3 regions of the Paenibacillus sp. JT22N15 genome follow, and region 2 is predicted to be linked to each of the others. Evidence: a T-box and tRNA genes for the amino acid it is inferred to sense, from the RefSeq annotation. Region 2 holds a T-box; the other regions hold tRNA genes.
The links. A T-box is a leader RNA that pairs with one kind of tRNA and senses whether it is charged. The one in region 2 lies ahead of argS (arginine--tRNA ligase), so its partner is inferred to be a tRNA-Arg.
Positions count from the first base shown of each region.

Region 1: it encodes a tRNA-Arg, which carries the amino acid that the T-box ahead of argS (arginine--tRNA ligase) is inferred to sense. The anticodon was not compared.
Region 3: it encodes a tRNA-Arg, which carries the amino acid that the T-box ahead of argS (arginine--tRNA ligase) is inferred to sense. The anticodon was not compared.

Region 1 covers NZ_JBXENV010000020.1:94,364-99,569, reverse strand. The annotation lists gene AC50X8_RS29320 (OmpL47-type beta-barrel domain-containing protein) at 1-1,510, opposite strand, end outside; gene AC50X8_RS29315 (galactokinase) at 1,811-3,100, shown strand; tRNA gene AC50X8_RS29310 (tRNA-Arg) at 3,335-3,411, opposite strand; gene AC50X8_RS29305 (ROK family protein) at 3,568-4,767, opposite strand; gene AC50X8_RS29300 (chromate transporter) at 5,033-5,206, shown strand, end outside.
Region 2 covers NZ_JBXENV010000012.1:104,673-109,878, reverse strand. The annotation lists gene AC50X8_RS23065 (hypothetical protein) at 240-575, shown strand; gene AC50X8_RS23060 (hypothetical protein) at 752-1,030, shown strand; gene argS (arginine--tRNA ligase) at 1,107-2,804, opposite strand; T-box leader at 2,875-3,112, opposite strand; gene AC50X8_RS23050 (L-lactate dehydrogenase) at 3,178-4,143, opposite strand; gene AC50X8_RS23045 (EamA family transporter) at 4,544-5,206, shown strand, end outside.
Region 3 covers NZ_JBXENV010000018.1:94,095-99,300, forward strand. The annotation lists gene gap (type I glyceraldehyde-3-phosphate dehydrogenase) at 1-984, opposite strand, end outside; gene AC50X8_RS28160 (sugar-binding transcriptional regulator) at 1,292-2,329, opposite strand; tRNA gene AC50X8_RS28165 (tRNA-Arg) at 2,581-2,652, shown strand; gene clpP (ATP-dependent Clp endopeptidase proteolytic subunit ClpP) at 2,882-3,463, shown strand; gene AC50X8_RS28175 (HPr family phosphocarrier protein) at 3,638-3,907, opposite strand; gene whiA (DNA-binding protein WhiA) at 4,005-4,934, opposite strand; gene AC50X8_RS28185 (gluconeogenesis factor YvcK family protein) at 4,941-5,206, opposite strand, start outside.

The DNA of each region.
Region 1 (5,206 bases), on a different contig from region 2:
CACCGGACGTTCCGGATTTAATGCGGACAGTCAAATCTTTAAAGGCATGTCCTTTGCTGTCTGATGTGACACTAAAAGCTGAGCTGTAGCCGTAGGCAGTCGGCCAGGTGCCATTTTCATTTTGAACCATGGCTACCTGCGTGCCTCCGGTCAAATAAATGCCGGCGCTAAAGCCGGATACGGTCGTATTGGCAGGCAAATTGTCGGCGACAACACGAATTTGAAAATCCTGCGCGTTCGGAAGCGTCGCCTGTTTGACGAAGCTGTAAGCGGCATTGGCGCTCGCTGTTGGGCCGCCGTACGAGCCAGGCTTAAATGTAGAACGGTCGTACCATTTATAGCCTGCGCTTGGCGCGGACCATGGTTCTGGCTGCGGCTCCGTCGAAGCAGCAGGGTTCTCAAAAGGCAGCAATGCCGTAGCACTGTCCAATTGCAGACCGTCAACCTCGGTAAGACTCGTGTAGCTTTCCTGCTCAGCGAGCCAATTAACCAAATTCACGAGCAATACGCCGTCATCTTCCTCTTTAAAGCCGTCGTAGGTCGTTTTGCGCGCTCCGGTTTCCTCGCGCAAATATTTTGGAGAAGCATCTTCAACCGGAGAGGAGTCCCCGATAAAAGCGGCCTTGCCTGCTCCCAGCTTGGAGACAGCGACATAAGGCCCTTCAGCGACACCGCCGCCGTTGTATACGCCTTGGTCTACGGCGCTGCCCCAAGCTTGATTCGTTTGTGGCAAATATACAATGCCTTTGGCTTTGGTCGGGTCGGTTATCGCAAGCGTGGAGCCCGCATGCATCGCAACAGCGGATACGCCAGCGGTGATGCCAAAGGCCTGCTCTTGCGGTACAATTTGATTAGCGCTTATGTCGCCAAGCGCGTTGTAGCGAAAGCGAACGCCAAAATGGTCGGACAGCCAGTCTGAGCTGGTTACACCTTGCATGGCCTCTGAGCTGCGCTCTTCAGCGCTCATGCCTTTTGCCGGATCTGTCCATGCACCACGGCGGTAGCCGTTGATCGCTTCGGAGCCGTCCCAGCGGTTTTTGTTGCGATCGGCATTGTAGTGGTCGCCAACGAAGAAAATGCTGCCGCCGCCTTCTACATACTGCGTCATAGCAGCTTGTTCTGTTGCTTTGAAAGGGATGTTGGGTTCTGCGATGACGAATACGCTGTAACCTTTCAAGTCATTGTAGGTAAATGGGGTTGTTTTGCGAAGCTCTTGAACATAATAGCCATCATTAGCGAGTGCGTCGCCGAAATCAGAGAAGCCGCCGTCAATGACCCAATCTGCTGCTCCAGCGGTCTGGGCGTGGGTATTGTCGAACAAAATCTTTTTTCCAGCGTTTTCGTTCACGACTTTAGGCTGGATAAAAGGGGCCGGGTCAGTGGGGCCCTCAGCGTGAACCGCTGTCGTGCCGCCCCATAAACCAGCTTGCAGCGGAATAGCGACAGATAGAGCGATAAGCGACTTGATCCATTTTTGTGACAAGGATGACTTCCGTTGTGTAAGCTTCATCAATTCCATTCCTCCCATGAATCATTAATCTTAGCGTTCGTCCATATTCTAGCATGTGAACATCTGCTATAGTGATATGAATTTGTAAAAAATAGTTAAATATTCCTATGTGAGGCGTGAATTGGGGAGGATGGACTAGGCGTTTAAGAAGAGCGTATATCTTGCATTCGTGCCCTACTATATAGGGACATAATTTGAGATAATTGTGATGAAGCGGCTGTAGATAAGAGTATGGTTCAAGTTTATCGAGTTAATCAAGTCTATTAAGTCAATTAAAGGTGACATATAGGAGGAATTAAGATGAGTAATCAAATGCTAAAAAGGCTGCAAACGGCCGAGGGACAGGAGCTGCTTGTCCAAATGTATGGCAAGCAGCAGCTTGTAGAGCAAACTAACCGGTATCAATCGCTTGTTGAGCAATTTCAGACGTATTTCGGAGAGCAGGAGATTGGACTGTTTAGCTCCCCTGGAAGATGTGAGATTGGCGGCAACCATACGGATCATAATCACGGCAAGGTTCTAGCGGGAAGCATTACGCTGGATACGATTGGGGCGGCGGTGAAGGTGGACGAGCCTGTTATTACCTTTTTCTCGGAAGGCTATGCAACGAAATATGTGATTGATCTTCAGGATATACAGCCTCGGTCTGGAGACGATGGCACGACCTCGTTGGTTCGCGGCATTGCAGCCGGATTCATTAATGCGGGCTTTCAAGTAGGCGGCTTCCATGCTTATATATCGAGCAACGTATTTGCTGCATCGGGATTAAGCTCTTCTGCGTCTTTCGAAATGCTAATCGGCACGATTCTAAATCATTATTATAATGATGGAAAGCTTGATGCTGTGTCGCTCTCTAAAGTCGGCCAATTTGCTGAAAATCGCTATTGGAATAAGCCGTCCGGCCTGCTGGACCAAATGGCCTGCGCCTATGGCGGTTTAATCGCGATTGATTTTGAGACGCCTAAGGAGCCTGTTATTAAGCCCGTGCGTTGGGATTTTCAGAAAAATGGCTACTCCTTGGTCATTGTAAATACAGGCGGAAATCATGCTGATTTAACGGAAGATTATGCGGCGGTACCTAATGAGATGTATGCGGTGGCCAAAGCGCTAGGAGCTTCGGTCTGCCGTGATTTAGCGCCAGAGGATATTTACGCTAATTTGAAGGCGGTTAGAGAAGCGGCTGGAGACCGGGCTGTACTGCGCGCCTTGCATTTCTTTGCGGAAAATCAGCGCGTCGATGAGCAGGTGCTGGCACTTGAGGATGGCAGGTTCAATGATTTCTTGACGCTCATTACGGCTTCGGGGAATTCATCTTGGAAATGGCTTCAAAATGTATATCAAAGCGGGGCTATTCAAAATCAGGAGATCGCTATCGCCCTGTCCCTTACTGAAAACTATTTGAAAAAAATCGGCGATGGCGCATGCCGAGTTCATGGCGGAGGATTCGCGGGAGTGATTTTGACCATTATTCCTAACGAGCATGCGGAAGCGTATATGTCATGGATTGGCGGAATGCTGGATACTCCGGTCCTGGTTGTGAATGTGCGTGAGCATGGGGCTGTATGCTTAAATGAACTGTTAGATAGGTAGTAAGTTGAAATGCGGAGCCAGTCCGGGTATTGATTGAATAGGCTTGGAATTGCAGAAGCCCCAGAAATCATTAGATTAATGGGGCTTCTTTGCTATTGAAATGCGTGCAATACAGTTGAGAAAAACGGCACTAATTTGTTCCCAACTGGGCACCAAACAGAATAAAGCCCATTTTGATTCTGGTGTAAAAAAAAGAAAAATCCTTATAGAATAACGGTTTTGAAGACTTTGTTATGGCGCGCCCGATACGATTCGAACGTACGACCTGCAGTTTAGGAAACTGTCGCTCTATCCTGCTGAGCTACGGGCGCGCAGCATTGATTATTTTACCATGGAAGGCGGGATCAAGCAACAATGCTTGCCTGCCTAACCGTTTGGTCAGCCTATTGAGCTGAGACTTCATCAGTCTGCTCCACCATTTTGCTGCCCTGCTACCCTACCCTGCTGCATTATTTTCATCACGCTTATTAAATCCGCATCTTATTGCGCACAGTCAGCGCTGCGCCGGTTACGACGGCATCCTCTTTGAGCTGGCCTTTGGAAAACCTCGGCTCATAGGCGGGGGAATAGTAGGTGTTTTTCTTCGCGGTTTCTGTAGCGGTCTGAAAATACATCGGCTTAGAATTGATTAAAGCGCCGCCCAGAATAACAAGCTCCGGATGAAAAATATTAATCAAATTCGCCAGGCCGACGCCGAAATAGACGGCGGACTGCTGGAACAGCTCCTGCACATACGGATCATCCGCCGACAGAGCTTGCAGCAGCACTTCATAATTCAGCTGCTCGGGCGTGACGGAATACGCTTTGAGCAGCGAATCCTGCCCCATCTTCGCATGGGAGCGTGCCTGATGCTCCAGCGCCTGAATCGAAGCGTACGCCTCCAGCGCACCGTAATTGCCCGCCGAAGACAGCCGAGGCCCATCAGTGTGAATAATCATCTGTCCGATCGAGCCTTCCATATCCATCGTGCCATGGACGATACGGCCATACGACATGATCGCGGAGCGCAGGCTGACGCCGGCATGCACATACAGCGCATGCTCGATGTCTTCATGGCGCAGCGCCCAGCGCTCGCCAAGCAGCGCGGTGTTGGCGCCATTTTCGAGAAACGCTGTGAATCCGGTCGCTTCCTCAAACATCTGGCAAATCGGAACCTGCGTCCAGCCCCTGGCCGCAAAATACAGCGGGTCCAAAATCATCCCGCTGCTCCGGTCAAGCGGCCCAACTGCCCCAATGCCAATGCCGAGAATCTGCTCCCGCTCAATCCGGTGATCCCGAAGAAGGGTACGCATCAGCTGCGACGCGTAGTCGACCAGCGCCTGCGGTGTCATCGCTTCATCCATCCGCCAGCGAACGAGTGATTTCTGATTCAGCTGCATATCGAATAAGCCTAATGTCGAAGAGAAACGCGAAATTTCCAGTCCAAAAATGTACCGGTACTCCGCATGAATCTGATACAAAATCGGCCGTCTGCCGCCGCTGGAGGGACCAAGACCCGTCTCCTGAATCAGCCCGTCCATCACAAGCTCCTCCAATACACGCGTTAGCGTACTGCTCGTCAGCTTGTGCCTGTCCAGCAGCTCCGCTTTCGATACGGTGCCTTGCTCGGCGATTTGTGTATAAATAAGCTCTTTATGAGAGGGAACGCTCCGTTCCGCTTTGTACATAACTAATCCCTGCTTACTATAGGTAGGATGAAAAAAATGAAAGTGCCACTCCTCATTATATCGTAATTCATGGACAGTCGCTATGTTCACGTCTGCTTCGAACATTTATTCGAAAAGAAATAAACTCAACCCAAATCACTCATAATTCAATCGAATAGCTTCGATAAAACGAAATGATGAGCCTTTTTTTGATAAGTTAAATCCATTATGGAATAAAGGTGGTATAATAGAGAGAAAGCATCACCCCATCAATGGAGGGAACCTCATGGCAAATGGACAAAATAAACGGCTGGGTATGCTGCTGCAGCTGTTTTGGATATTTTTTCGAATTGGACCTACAACGTTTGGCGGCGGCTACGCGATGATGCCGATGATCGAGCGGGAGGCCGTACAGAAGCGGCAGTGGCTGGATGAAAAAGAATGGACGCAGCTCATTTCG
Region 2 (5,206 bases):
ATGGGAGTGATAACGGCTCTCCTGTCCGCTTACGTCCTGAACTCGGCTCAAAAGTCAGAATAGCGGAATCTCAGTCCTCAGTCCCGATCTGGTTTACATATGTGCCTAGCAGGTTCGTTATGAAACGCTATTATAGCACTTTCAACTTTAAATTTTGCTTTTTTTAACCATAATAAAAATTCTGTATGATAAAATTTAGTCGCTGGCGTAAATATTGAATTTGGCAGACAAGTGTTTAAATGAATTCAGGCAATGATGAATCTATGCTTATCCATGCAATCGAGCGATTAAACGTTCGTCGTTATTGTAACCCTGAACGAGGTGGTAGGGTCATGCTTAATTTAATTGCTCTAATCGCTTATTTGCTGATTACATTATGGGTCATTGTTAGTATCATAAGAGCAGGATGGGAGCCTCAAAGAAGAGTGCAAAACATCTATTTGTTATTTATAGGTGGAATGCTAATGTTTGCAATGGCTCCGAATGAGCTTTGGAAAACGATCCTTCCGCTGTTCAATCTTGCTCTCATCATAGCCTATCTGATATTCATCTTTGCTTTGAGAAAAAAAGTGTAAGAGCATAAATCATGCATGCCTCGTTATAAAAATGGATTCACCGAAGCGGGAATTCCTTACTTTCGTATGAAGATTTTCAAAGCAAAACGATGGACCTAATGGCGGAAATATTGACTTAAGGCGCTATAAAGGGTATTATTACACAATCTTGAATACGAACAGTAAGGGTGAAAATCTTGAATTCGAAACTGCAGATTAAGAACGTTATTTTAGCCGACAAAGATCTTGCCTCAGGGTTATATCAGTTCATCATGACACTTAGTGAAGGTTCTAAGGCGCGTTTGTTCTACAGCCAGAAGCCAGTATGGAGATTAACAGGCGTTACGCGTATGCTGAACGTGCCGTGTCCATTGTGCCGGAAAGACTACTACTGTAATTGCTTTGAGAAGAACATTGCTCATTTCAATCAGCAGATCATCGAGAAGGATCTTATTCCGGAACCGACGAATAGCTAATACTTGTTTGAACAAGCTTACAAAAACAGGCATCCCCGCCTCTGGCTGGTGGATGCCTGTTTTTTGCGCTTTGCGTCTAAATTTCCTTCGGCGTCTTCAAGCCGAGCAGCTCTAAGCCTTCCTTAAGCACATCGGCAGCCACCTGCACCAGCTTAAGCTTAACGATCCGCTCCCCAGCGTCCCCAGCGAGCACCTTGTCATGATGATAAAAACGATTGAACGCCTGGGCGAGCTGAATCAAATATCTGGCGAGAATCGATGGCTCATGCCGTTTGGCGGCGTCTCCAAGGGCTGCTGTGTAGCGCAAAAGCATCTTCATTAGCAGCCAAGCATAATCGCCCGTCACATACTCATAATCTGCAGGCTGAGGTGCTGCTGCGACGTCGCTGCCGGCCGCTTTTGCCAATATCCGCTGTGTTCTGGCGTAAGCATATTGCACGTACGGGCCCGTCTCCCCTTCAAAATTCAGTACATCCTCCAGCACAAAATCGACCGCGAGCATTCTCGTATTTTTGAGATCACCGAACACGACGGCGCCAATGCCAACCGCTTCGGCTACCTCGGCCTTGCCTGCAAGCGCTGGATTCTTTTCCTCTATTTTTTGCAAAGCCCGCTGTACCGCTTCATCCAGCACTTCTTCTAGAAAAACGACCTTGCCGCGGCGGGTGGACATTTTTTGCCCGTCCAGCTTCATAAGCCCGAACGGGATATGCTTGCAGGCGGCTGCCCACGCAAAGCCCATTTTCTCAAGCACGAGAAACAGCTGGCGGAAATGCAGCGATTGTTCCGAGCCGACAACATACAGCAGCTCGCTGCCCTTCATCTCTTCATGGCGATAAATGGCAGTCGCCAAATCACGTGTCGCATAGATGGATGTGCCATCGGATTTGCGAATGAGGCAAGGCGGCAGCTCATGCTCATCCAGCCGGACGACCTGTGCGCCTTCACTTTCCTCCAGCAGCTGCTGCTCCTGAAGCTGCTGGACGACGGCGTCCATTTTATCGTTATAGAAGCTTTCGCCAAGAAAATGGTCAAAGCTGACGCCGAGCCGGGCATACAGCTTATTGAACTCCTTCAGGCTGTCGGCAATATACTGGCTCCAGCAGCGAATCGCTTCAGCATCGCCAGCTTCCAGCTTGGCGAACCAGCTGCGCGCCTCATCCTCCAGCTCGGGGTGCTGCTCTGCTTCCTCGTGGAAACGCACATACAGCTCCAAATAGCCCTTAATGGGATCGGCTGCAAGCTGCTGCTCGTCGCCCCATTTTAGATAGGCGGTAATCATCTTGCCGAACTGCGTGCCCCAATCGCCCAAGTGATTGACGCTGACCGACTCATAGCCAACCTTGCGCAAAATATGGTACAGCGCATTGCCGATCATCGTCGAGCGCAAATGCCCAATGCCGAACGGCTTCGCAATATTGGGCGAAGACATGTCGATTATGACACGCTCTCCATTCCCTATAGCTGCATGCATGAGGGTTCCGTTCTGCCAATCTGCAATAAGCTGCGCGGCTGCCAGTTCCCGATTCCATTTGAAATTCAAATAGGGGCCGGCAGCCCGAACGCTCCAGCTCGCATCTGCCAGCAGGGGCTCAAGCAAAGCAGCAATGTTAACGGGGCTTTGTTTCATCGTGCGAGCTATCGTGAAGCAGGGGAAGGCGACATCGCCAAGCTCCTCATCAGGCGGGTATTCCAGCAAGGGCCGAATATCCGCTTCGGGCAGAGCGAGGGCTTTGGCCAATGCCAGCGCGATTTTGTCCATTAACAGCATCATCATCTTCCTCTCTAAAATAAATGTTCCGGCCAGAGTAGAGCAGCACGCCAAAAAGGCCCCGTCTCTAAAAATAAGAGACGAGGCCTGTTATCCCCGCGGTACCACTCTTGTTGCCGCCTCCGCACAGAAACAAAGAGGGGCATCTCGCCGTTGTAACGGTGCTGAACCGGACGTCCCTAGCATGATTGCTCGTTTCAGGCCGCCATCTCCCGGGTGCGCTTCACCTAATCGTCCATTGCCGGCTTCCACTGTCCCGGCTCGCTTGAAATGGCACCCATGTAGGTTACTCTCCCGTTCCTTGATGTTAATTAACAGCTATCATATCGGATACGATCAGAAAAATCAATCCGTTTTTAGTCGGCCAAGCTTGCAGCTATTCTTTCTCGGTTACGAGGCACAGGCTCTCAATCGCCTGGCGTATAATCGAGCATGAGCGCTCCATCAGCCGCTGCTCCCGCGTAGTCAGCTTGAGCTCGACGATTTCCTTAACCCCGCAGCGGGCGATGATCGCGGGGACGCCAGCGCATACTTGCTGCTGGCCATATTCGCCGTTTAATATCGCAGACACGGCAATAATGCGATGCTCATCGTTTAGAATAGAGCGGGTAATATGCGCCAGCGCATTGCCGATGCCAAAGCTGGTCGAGCCTTTGCGCGTATAGATTTCCCAGCCGGCATTGCGGGTCTGCTCCGCGAGCGCTCCGAGCTTCACATGCCCGAAGCGCTCGGGATGCTGGGCCAAAATATGCAGCAGCGGCTTGCCGCCAACCGTCACATGCGACCAGGCGGGAAACTGCGACTCGCCATGCTCCCCAAGCACATAGCCCTGCACGCTGCGGGCATCCACTGGAAAATGCTCGCAGAGCAGCGTCTTGAGCCGCGAGGAGTCGATGGACGTTCCGGTGCCAATCACTTGGCAACGCGGCATGCCGGACAGCTCCCACACGACATACGTCACAATATCCACAGGATTGGCGGCCGCTACAAAAATTCCGCTGAATCCGCTGTTCATAATGCGCGGAATCATCGTTTCATAAATCTCGCGCACCGTATGCAGCACATCAAGCCGATCATCGCTGCCGACGGGATACGCCCCAGCGCAGAGAAGGATAACGTCCACATCCCCGCACTGCTCCAGCGTTCCAGCAGCAACCTTTGTGCGGCCATGGACAAAGTCCATGCTGTGCGACAAATCGAGCGCCTGTGCATAGGCCCGGTCGAACGTGCGGTCAATGAGCAGCAGCTCATCGCAAATCGACTGGTTAATTAAGGCATACGCGCAGCTTGAACCGACCTGACCGACTCCTACAATAGCGACCTTGCGCGCTTTGTTTGCCATCCGTTTGCATCTCCTCCACCGTAACCTCGTTACGCTATTATATGCGGCATCCAGCCCATGATGTGACGGCTATGTTCAATCCATGTTTGTCTATGTCACATGGAAGCAAAAGCGTGAAAATATGCACATTTTGACCTGCCATCCTATGGCGGATAGAGCTTTGCTTTTCAACATATCCACAGAGTTATGCACATTATCAACAGAGTTCAAATGGAGTATTTTCCGCCACCTCCAATACTTATCCACAAGTGAACAGGGAGGATTGTCCACACTGTACAGGTCAGAAGTCCTAAGGTTGAATATAGATAAACCGCTTATTTTCGTACATTTACAATCTAACTTTCAGCTGTCATGATAGGGAAAGTATATGTGGGCAGACACAGATGGAGGAATGGAATTCATGTGGCTTGTATTATCCTTGCTGGCGGCGACGAGCTTTGGGCTGCGGGGGATTTTGTATCATTGGACGAGCCAGCAGGCGCTTAATCGCAATGCGCTGTTGTGTGGTGTATTTTTCTCAGGGGCGCTGATTACACTTGTTTGTACGCTGGCGACTGGAACATCTTTCACCGTTTCATCGCTTATTGGCGTGCAGATGGGACTGCTCTCTTTCGGCGCAAATGCGAGCATGTTCAAGGGCTTTGCCGTGGGCAAAGCCTCTATTGTTGCGATTTTGACCGCGCTTCCTTCGGCAATTGTCGTCGTTGTCGCCTTCGCGGTATGGGGCGAGACGCTCAATATGGCGCAGCTCAGCTCCTTTATTATCATTATTGCGGGTATATTGCTGGTGCGTTATTCCAATGATATTACCCGTGGCAATTTGCAAGGAGCGCAATGGGGGCTGCTGGCGATGCTGCTGTTTGCCGGAAACGATTTGTCGGGAAAATGGTCGACGATGATGGATGCGCCGTTGTTTCCGACGCTTGTCTGCATGTTCAGCAGCGGCTCGATCTGCTTTGGGCTTTGGTGGCTGCGCGACCTGCGCTCCGTACGTGCTGCTGCTGCGGCAGCAGGCCAAGCAGCGCAGGAGATAGCGGCAGGTGCCGCAGCAACTACTCTTAAC
Region 3 (5,206 bases), on a different contig from region 2:
ATAAGCAGCGAGATCAACTACGCGGTTCGAGTAGCCCCACTCGTTGTCGTACCAAGAAACAACTTTAACCATGTTGCCTTCAACAACCATAGTCGACAGACCGTCGATTGTGGAAGAAGCTGGATCGTGGTTGTAGTCGCTCGATACAAGCGGCAATTCATTGTAGTTCAAGATGCCTTTAAGAGCGCCGTCAGCAGCTTCTTTCAAAGCAGCGTTAACTTCTTCAACTGTTACGTTAACTTTCAGTTCAGCTACCAGGTCAGTAACAGAAACGTTAGGTGTAGGAACACGCATAGCCATACCGTTCAGTTTGCCTTTCAGCTCAGGAAGCACAAGGGATACCGCTTTAGCAGCACCAGTCGATGAAGGAATGATGTTCTCAGCAGCTGCACGAGCACGACGAAGGTCTTTGTGCGGTACATCCAGAACGGATTGGTCATTTGTGTACGAGTGGATCGTTGTCATCATGCCTTTAACGATGCCGAATTTATCGTTCAATACTTTTGCAAACGGAGCAAGACAGTTCGTTGTGCAAGAAGCGTTAGAGATGATTGTGTGGGAAGCTGCATCGTATTTGTCTTCGTTAACGCCGATAACGATAGTGATGTCTTCGTTAGTAGCAGGAGCGGAGATGATAACTTTTTTAGCGCCGCCTTTAAGGTGAAGCTCAGCTTTTTCTTTAGCTGTGAAAATACCAGTGGATTCAACAACGATTTCAGCGCCTACAGAAGCCCAAGCCAGGTTCTCAGGGTTGCGCTCTGCAAAAACTTTGATTTCGCGGCCGTTAACTACGATCGCGCCTTCTTTAGCTTCAACTGTAGCATCAAGAGTACCGTGAGTTGTATCATATTTCAAAAGGTGAGCCAGTGTAGCTGTGTCTGTCAAATCGTTTACTGCTACGATTTCAACATCAGCGTTGTTCAGAGCTGCGCGGAATACGTTACGACCAATACGACCAAAACCGTTAATACCTACTTTAACCATTGTTGTTTCCTCCTAGAGTGTTTTGGGATAAAAAATATATTTCAAGACATTTCGCATGCCGGATGCCATTGTCTCGCCCGGCGCGCGAAGCATCAAGATCACTTGCCAAGCAAAAACGACTTTGTCGTCCTTCTAGGACGAGCGAAGAGCTTTGCCCTAGAATTCTAAGCGGATATAAGGATAAAACTTATAAATTCTTAGAATTCAAGCGTAAACGGCCGAAAGCCGTCCTCTGGCGGTAAAGCTGCCGTTTCGCGGTGAAATATAAGTCCTATTTATAAGCTGCAACTTATAAATTCTTATATTTTTATGGAGCTGAGCCTTCAATAATCGCAATGATTTCTAATGCGGCAGCCTCATCGGTAACTAACACATCATTGTGTCCAAAACGCATAACTGCAGCGATCGCTTCACCTTTGCTTTTGCCTCCGGCTACTCCGATAACTACTTCAGTCTTCACAATATCCTCGAGCCGTAGTCCTACCGTCGGCATCTTGTGAACCACTTGCCCGCTGCGATCAAAATAAAAACCGTATGCTTCAGCAAGCGCTCCTTCAGCTTCAATACCCTGCATCGTCGCCTCATCAAGCTTCCTGCGCCGAGCCATCACCATAGCGTCTCCGATGCCGTGCACGACAATACGCGCCCTGCGGATCACTTCTATAATGTCCTGGATATTCGGTTCCTGCATAATGGGAGCATAAGCTTCCTCGCCAAGATGATCAGGAACGTGAAGCAGCCGATAGTTGGCACCTGTCCGCTTCGCCATGGTGGAAGCAATCGTATTCGCCTGATAATCGACGCTTTCGCCAAGTCCGCCTCTTGCAGGCACGAACCAATTGGTTTTAAGCGGCGCCACAGCCGAAAGCTGATTGGCTACCTGAGCAGTCGTCGTACCGCCTGTAACGGCAATGACGTCGCCTTGCTCCATCGCTTTGCGCAGTACCTGCCCTCCTGCTCTGCCGAGTTCCCGCTTCGTCTGCGCGGATACATCAGAATCGCCGGCCACAACAACAACTTGGCTCAGCCCGAAATAACTTCTGATCTTCTCCTCAAGCTCCGATAAGCCGAAAATCGTCTGCACAAAAGGCTCAAACTGTTCAAGCAGTTCTTTGCCAGGTTCACTGATTCTCATGCCTGAAGCATGAATTTCAAGCAAGCCCTGCGACTTTAGAAAGTCCGTTTCTGCTCGCAGCACCCTCTCCGTCATACCGAGCGTTGTCGCAAGCGTTCTGCGGCCGATGAGATCAGAGAGCATAACCTGGTGCAGTATCCTGTAGCGCTTCCTCATCACGTCGAGCAAATCTGGCAGAAGCTGCTGCTGCAATTCAATCATTTGGCGCATCTTCTAATTATTCACTCCACCCGTACTAAGTTAAGCGAAACCGATACTCATGCATTGCGGTGGACACGAAACGTCCCATGCTTTCGTTTTAAGTCCCACCTCTATTTTACCGAACTTGATCTAACATTTCAAGTCAACAATTTCATATGAAACCGTTTACTGACACGATTTTATCAAATTTATTTTTAATAGCTGGCTTGATTTCTATTCACATTTAACATATACTAAATCTTGCTGTTACTTTTATACATGCGCCCGTGGTCCAATGGATATGACGTAGGCCTCCGGAGCCTGAGATCTAGGTTCGATTCCTAGCGGGCGCGTTCTGATTTGCCAATAACGACATACAACAAGCAATCGTGTTTATGAAGCCTAGTATGTGGCCACCCTGATGAAAGGGTGGTTTTTTTATATCGTTTTTTAGCTGCAAAAAGGCATGCGATAGAGAAAAATCTGATTTGTCTGACTATCTTTGACTTTTAACGTTTCATCCGCTATTATGATGTTACGGCAATATCAATCTTGTTATTTTTCGGAGGAGGTTTACAGGATATGAATTTCGTCCCTATGGTTATTGAGCAAACTAATCGCGGAGAGCGCTCCTACGACATCTATTCCCGGTTATTGAAGGACCGTATTATCTTCTTGGGCTCGGGCGTCAATGACGTTGTAGCCAACTCCATCATCGCACAGATGCTGTTTCTGACAGCTGATGACCCTGAGAAAGACATCTCCCTTTACATTAACAGCCCTGGCGGTTCCATCACCTCGGGTATGGCTATCTATGATACGATGCAATACATCAAGCCTGACGTATCCACCATTTGTGTAGGTATGGCAGCATCGATGGGCGCTTTCCTGCTTGCAGCAGGCGCCAAAGGCAAGCGTTACGCGCTTCCGAACAGCGAGGTTATGATTCACCAGCCGCTGGGCGGCGCTGAAGGCCAGGCGAGCGATATCGAAATTCGCGCACGCCGCATTATCAAAATGCGCGACCACTTGAATGGCATCCTGTCCGAGCGCACAGGCCAACCGCTTGAGCGCGTGGAGAAAGATACCGATCGCGACTATTTCATGAGCGCAGCAGAAGCTTGCGAGTACGGTCTCGTTGACAAGGTTATTGAAAAAATCTAATTGCCCCGCATTATTGTGGACGCATAACAAAAGAACCCCGGTTCAGGCGAACCGGGGTTCTTTTGTTATGGACTTTTTTTAACCAAAAAACCGCCCCGGATCATTCAGATCCAGAAGGCGGCATGGCCAAATAATAGGGTTATGAGCAAGCGAATCCCTGCTGCATAGGGCTTCTTATTGGTTCTCCAGCTCTTCCTTGCTTACCAATGCAGCTAAAGCGTTTACAGCCTGTTCTGCGTCCGAACCTTCCGCACTTATGAAAACTTCAGTGCCCGAACTGATTGCCAAGCTCATAATTCCCATAATCGATTTGGCATTCACTTTCTTGTCGTCTTTCTCGACGAATACTTCAGATGAAAATTTATTAGCTTCTTGTACGAATAATGCTGCAGGTCTTGCATGAAGACCCGTCTTTAGTCGAACGACAACCGGAAGCCTTGTCATGGAAACCATACCCCCTATATCTTATTCATTCCTTAATTATGCCGATAATTTTAAACTCATTGTATCATTATACCATCGGAAACAAGAAGTTAAAAGTTTAGCCATTGCGTATTTTTTCAGCAAGCTCGTCAATTTTGCGAAGACGATGGTTTACGCCCGACTTGCTTACTGACCCTTTCAGCAGTTCGCCAACTTCCTTCAAGTTCAGATCGGGGTGCTGCAGGCGAATTTCAGCGACTTCCCTGAGCTTATCCGGCAAGTTATCAAGGCCCAGCTCGCGGTCCAGCAGTTTAATATTATCAATCTGCCGCACGGACGCGCCAATGGTCTTGTTCAGGTTCGCCGTCTCGCAATTGACGATGCGATTGACGGAATTGCGCATGTCGCGCATAATCCTTACATCCTCGAATTTGAACAGCGCCTGATGAGCACCGATAATGTTCAGCAGCTCAATAATTTTCTCGCCTTCCTTAATGTAAAAAATAAAGCCTTTCTTCCGTTCAATGCAGCGGGCATTCAGCTCGAACTTATTGGCAAGCTCCACTAATGAGGCGCAATACTCCTCATACATCGAAGAAATTTCCAAATGGTACGAGGAACCCTCAGGGTTATTCACTGAACCTCCAGCAAGGAATGCCCCGCGCAAATAAGAACGCTTGCAGCAAGACTTCTTGATCATCGCTTTATCGATTCCGGAGTTGAACACGAAACCTTCCGATACGATATGAAGCTTGCTCAATATAGATTGTACCATTGTTGGAATACGTACGATATACACATTGTTCTTTTTCAGCCGCATTTTTTTCCGAACCAACAGCTCGGTGTGTACCTCAAAGTGCTTTTTGACCAGAGAATAAATACGACGGGCTATGGCAGCATTTTCTGTTGAGATGTCCAAAATGACTTTGCGGCTGGATAAGCTGACAGAACCATTCATCCGAATGAGTGCGGAAAGCTCTGCAAGCTCACAGCAGGAATCCGCTTCAATAAGCGTAAGTTCCTTTTTCGTTTGTGCCGCAAACGACATGGTTTGTCACCTCTTTCTAATCATCCAGTTTTCCACTAGCTTATAAATATGATGGCTTAGACGCTCGGCATCATGCCTTAGAAACGTCTGGAATAAAACAAAACGATCCGCAATAACCTCGCAGCCCTTGCTGCGAATAGCTTCTAAATCAATAGCGACGGGCTTTGCGCCCATCTCTGCATATTTGGCTTCCACTTGCGGTGAAATTTCACCATTGTTCACAATGACATAATCAAATAATTGCAGGCCGATATGGGCCTCAATCGCATTCA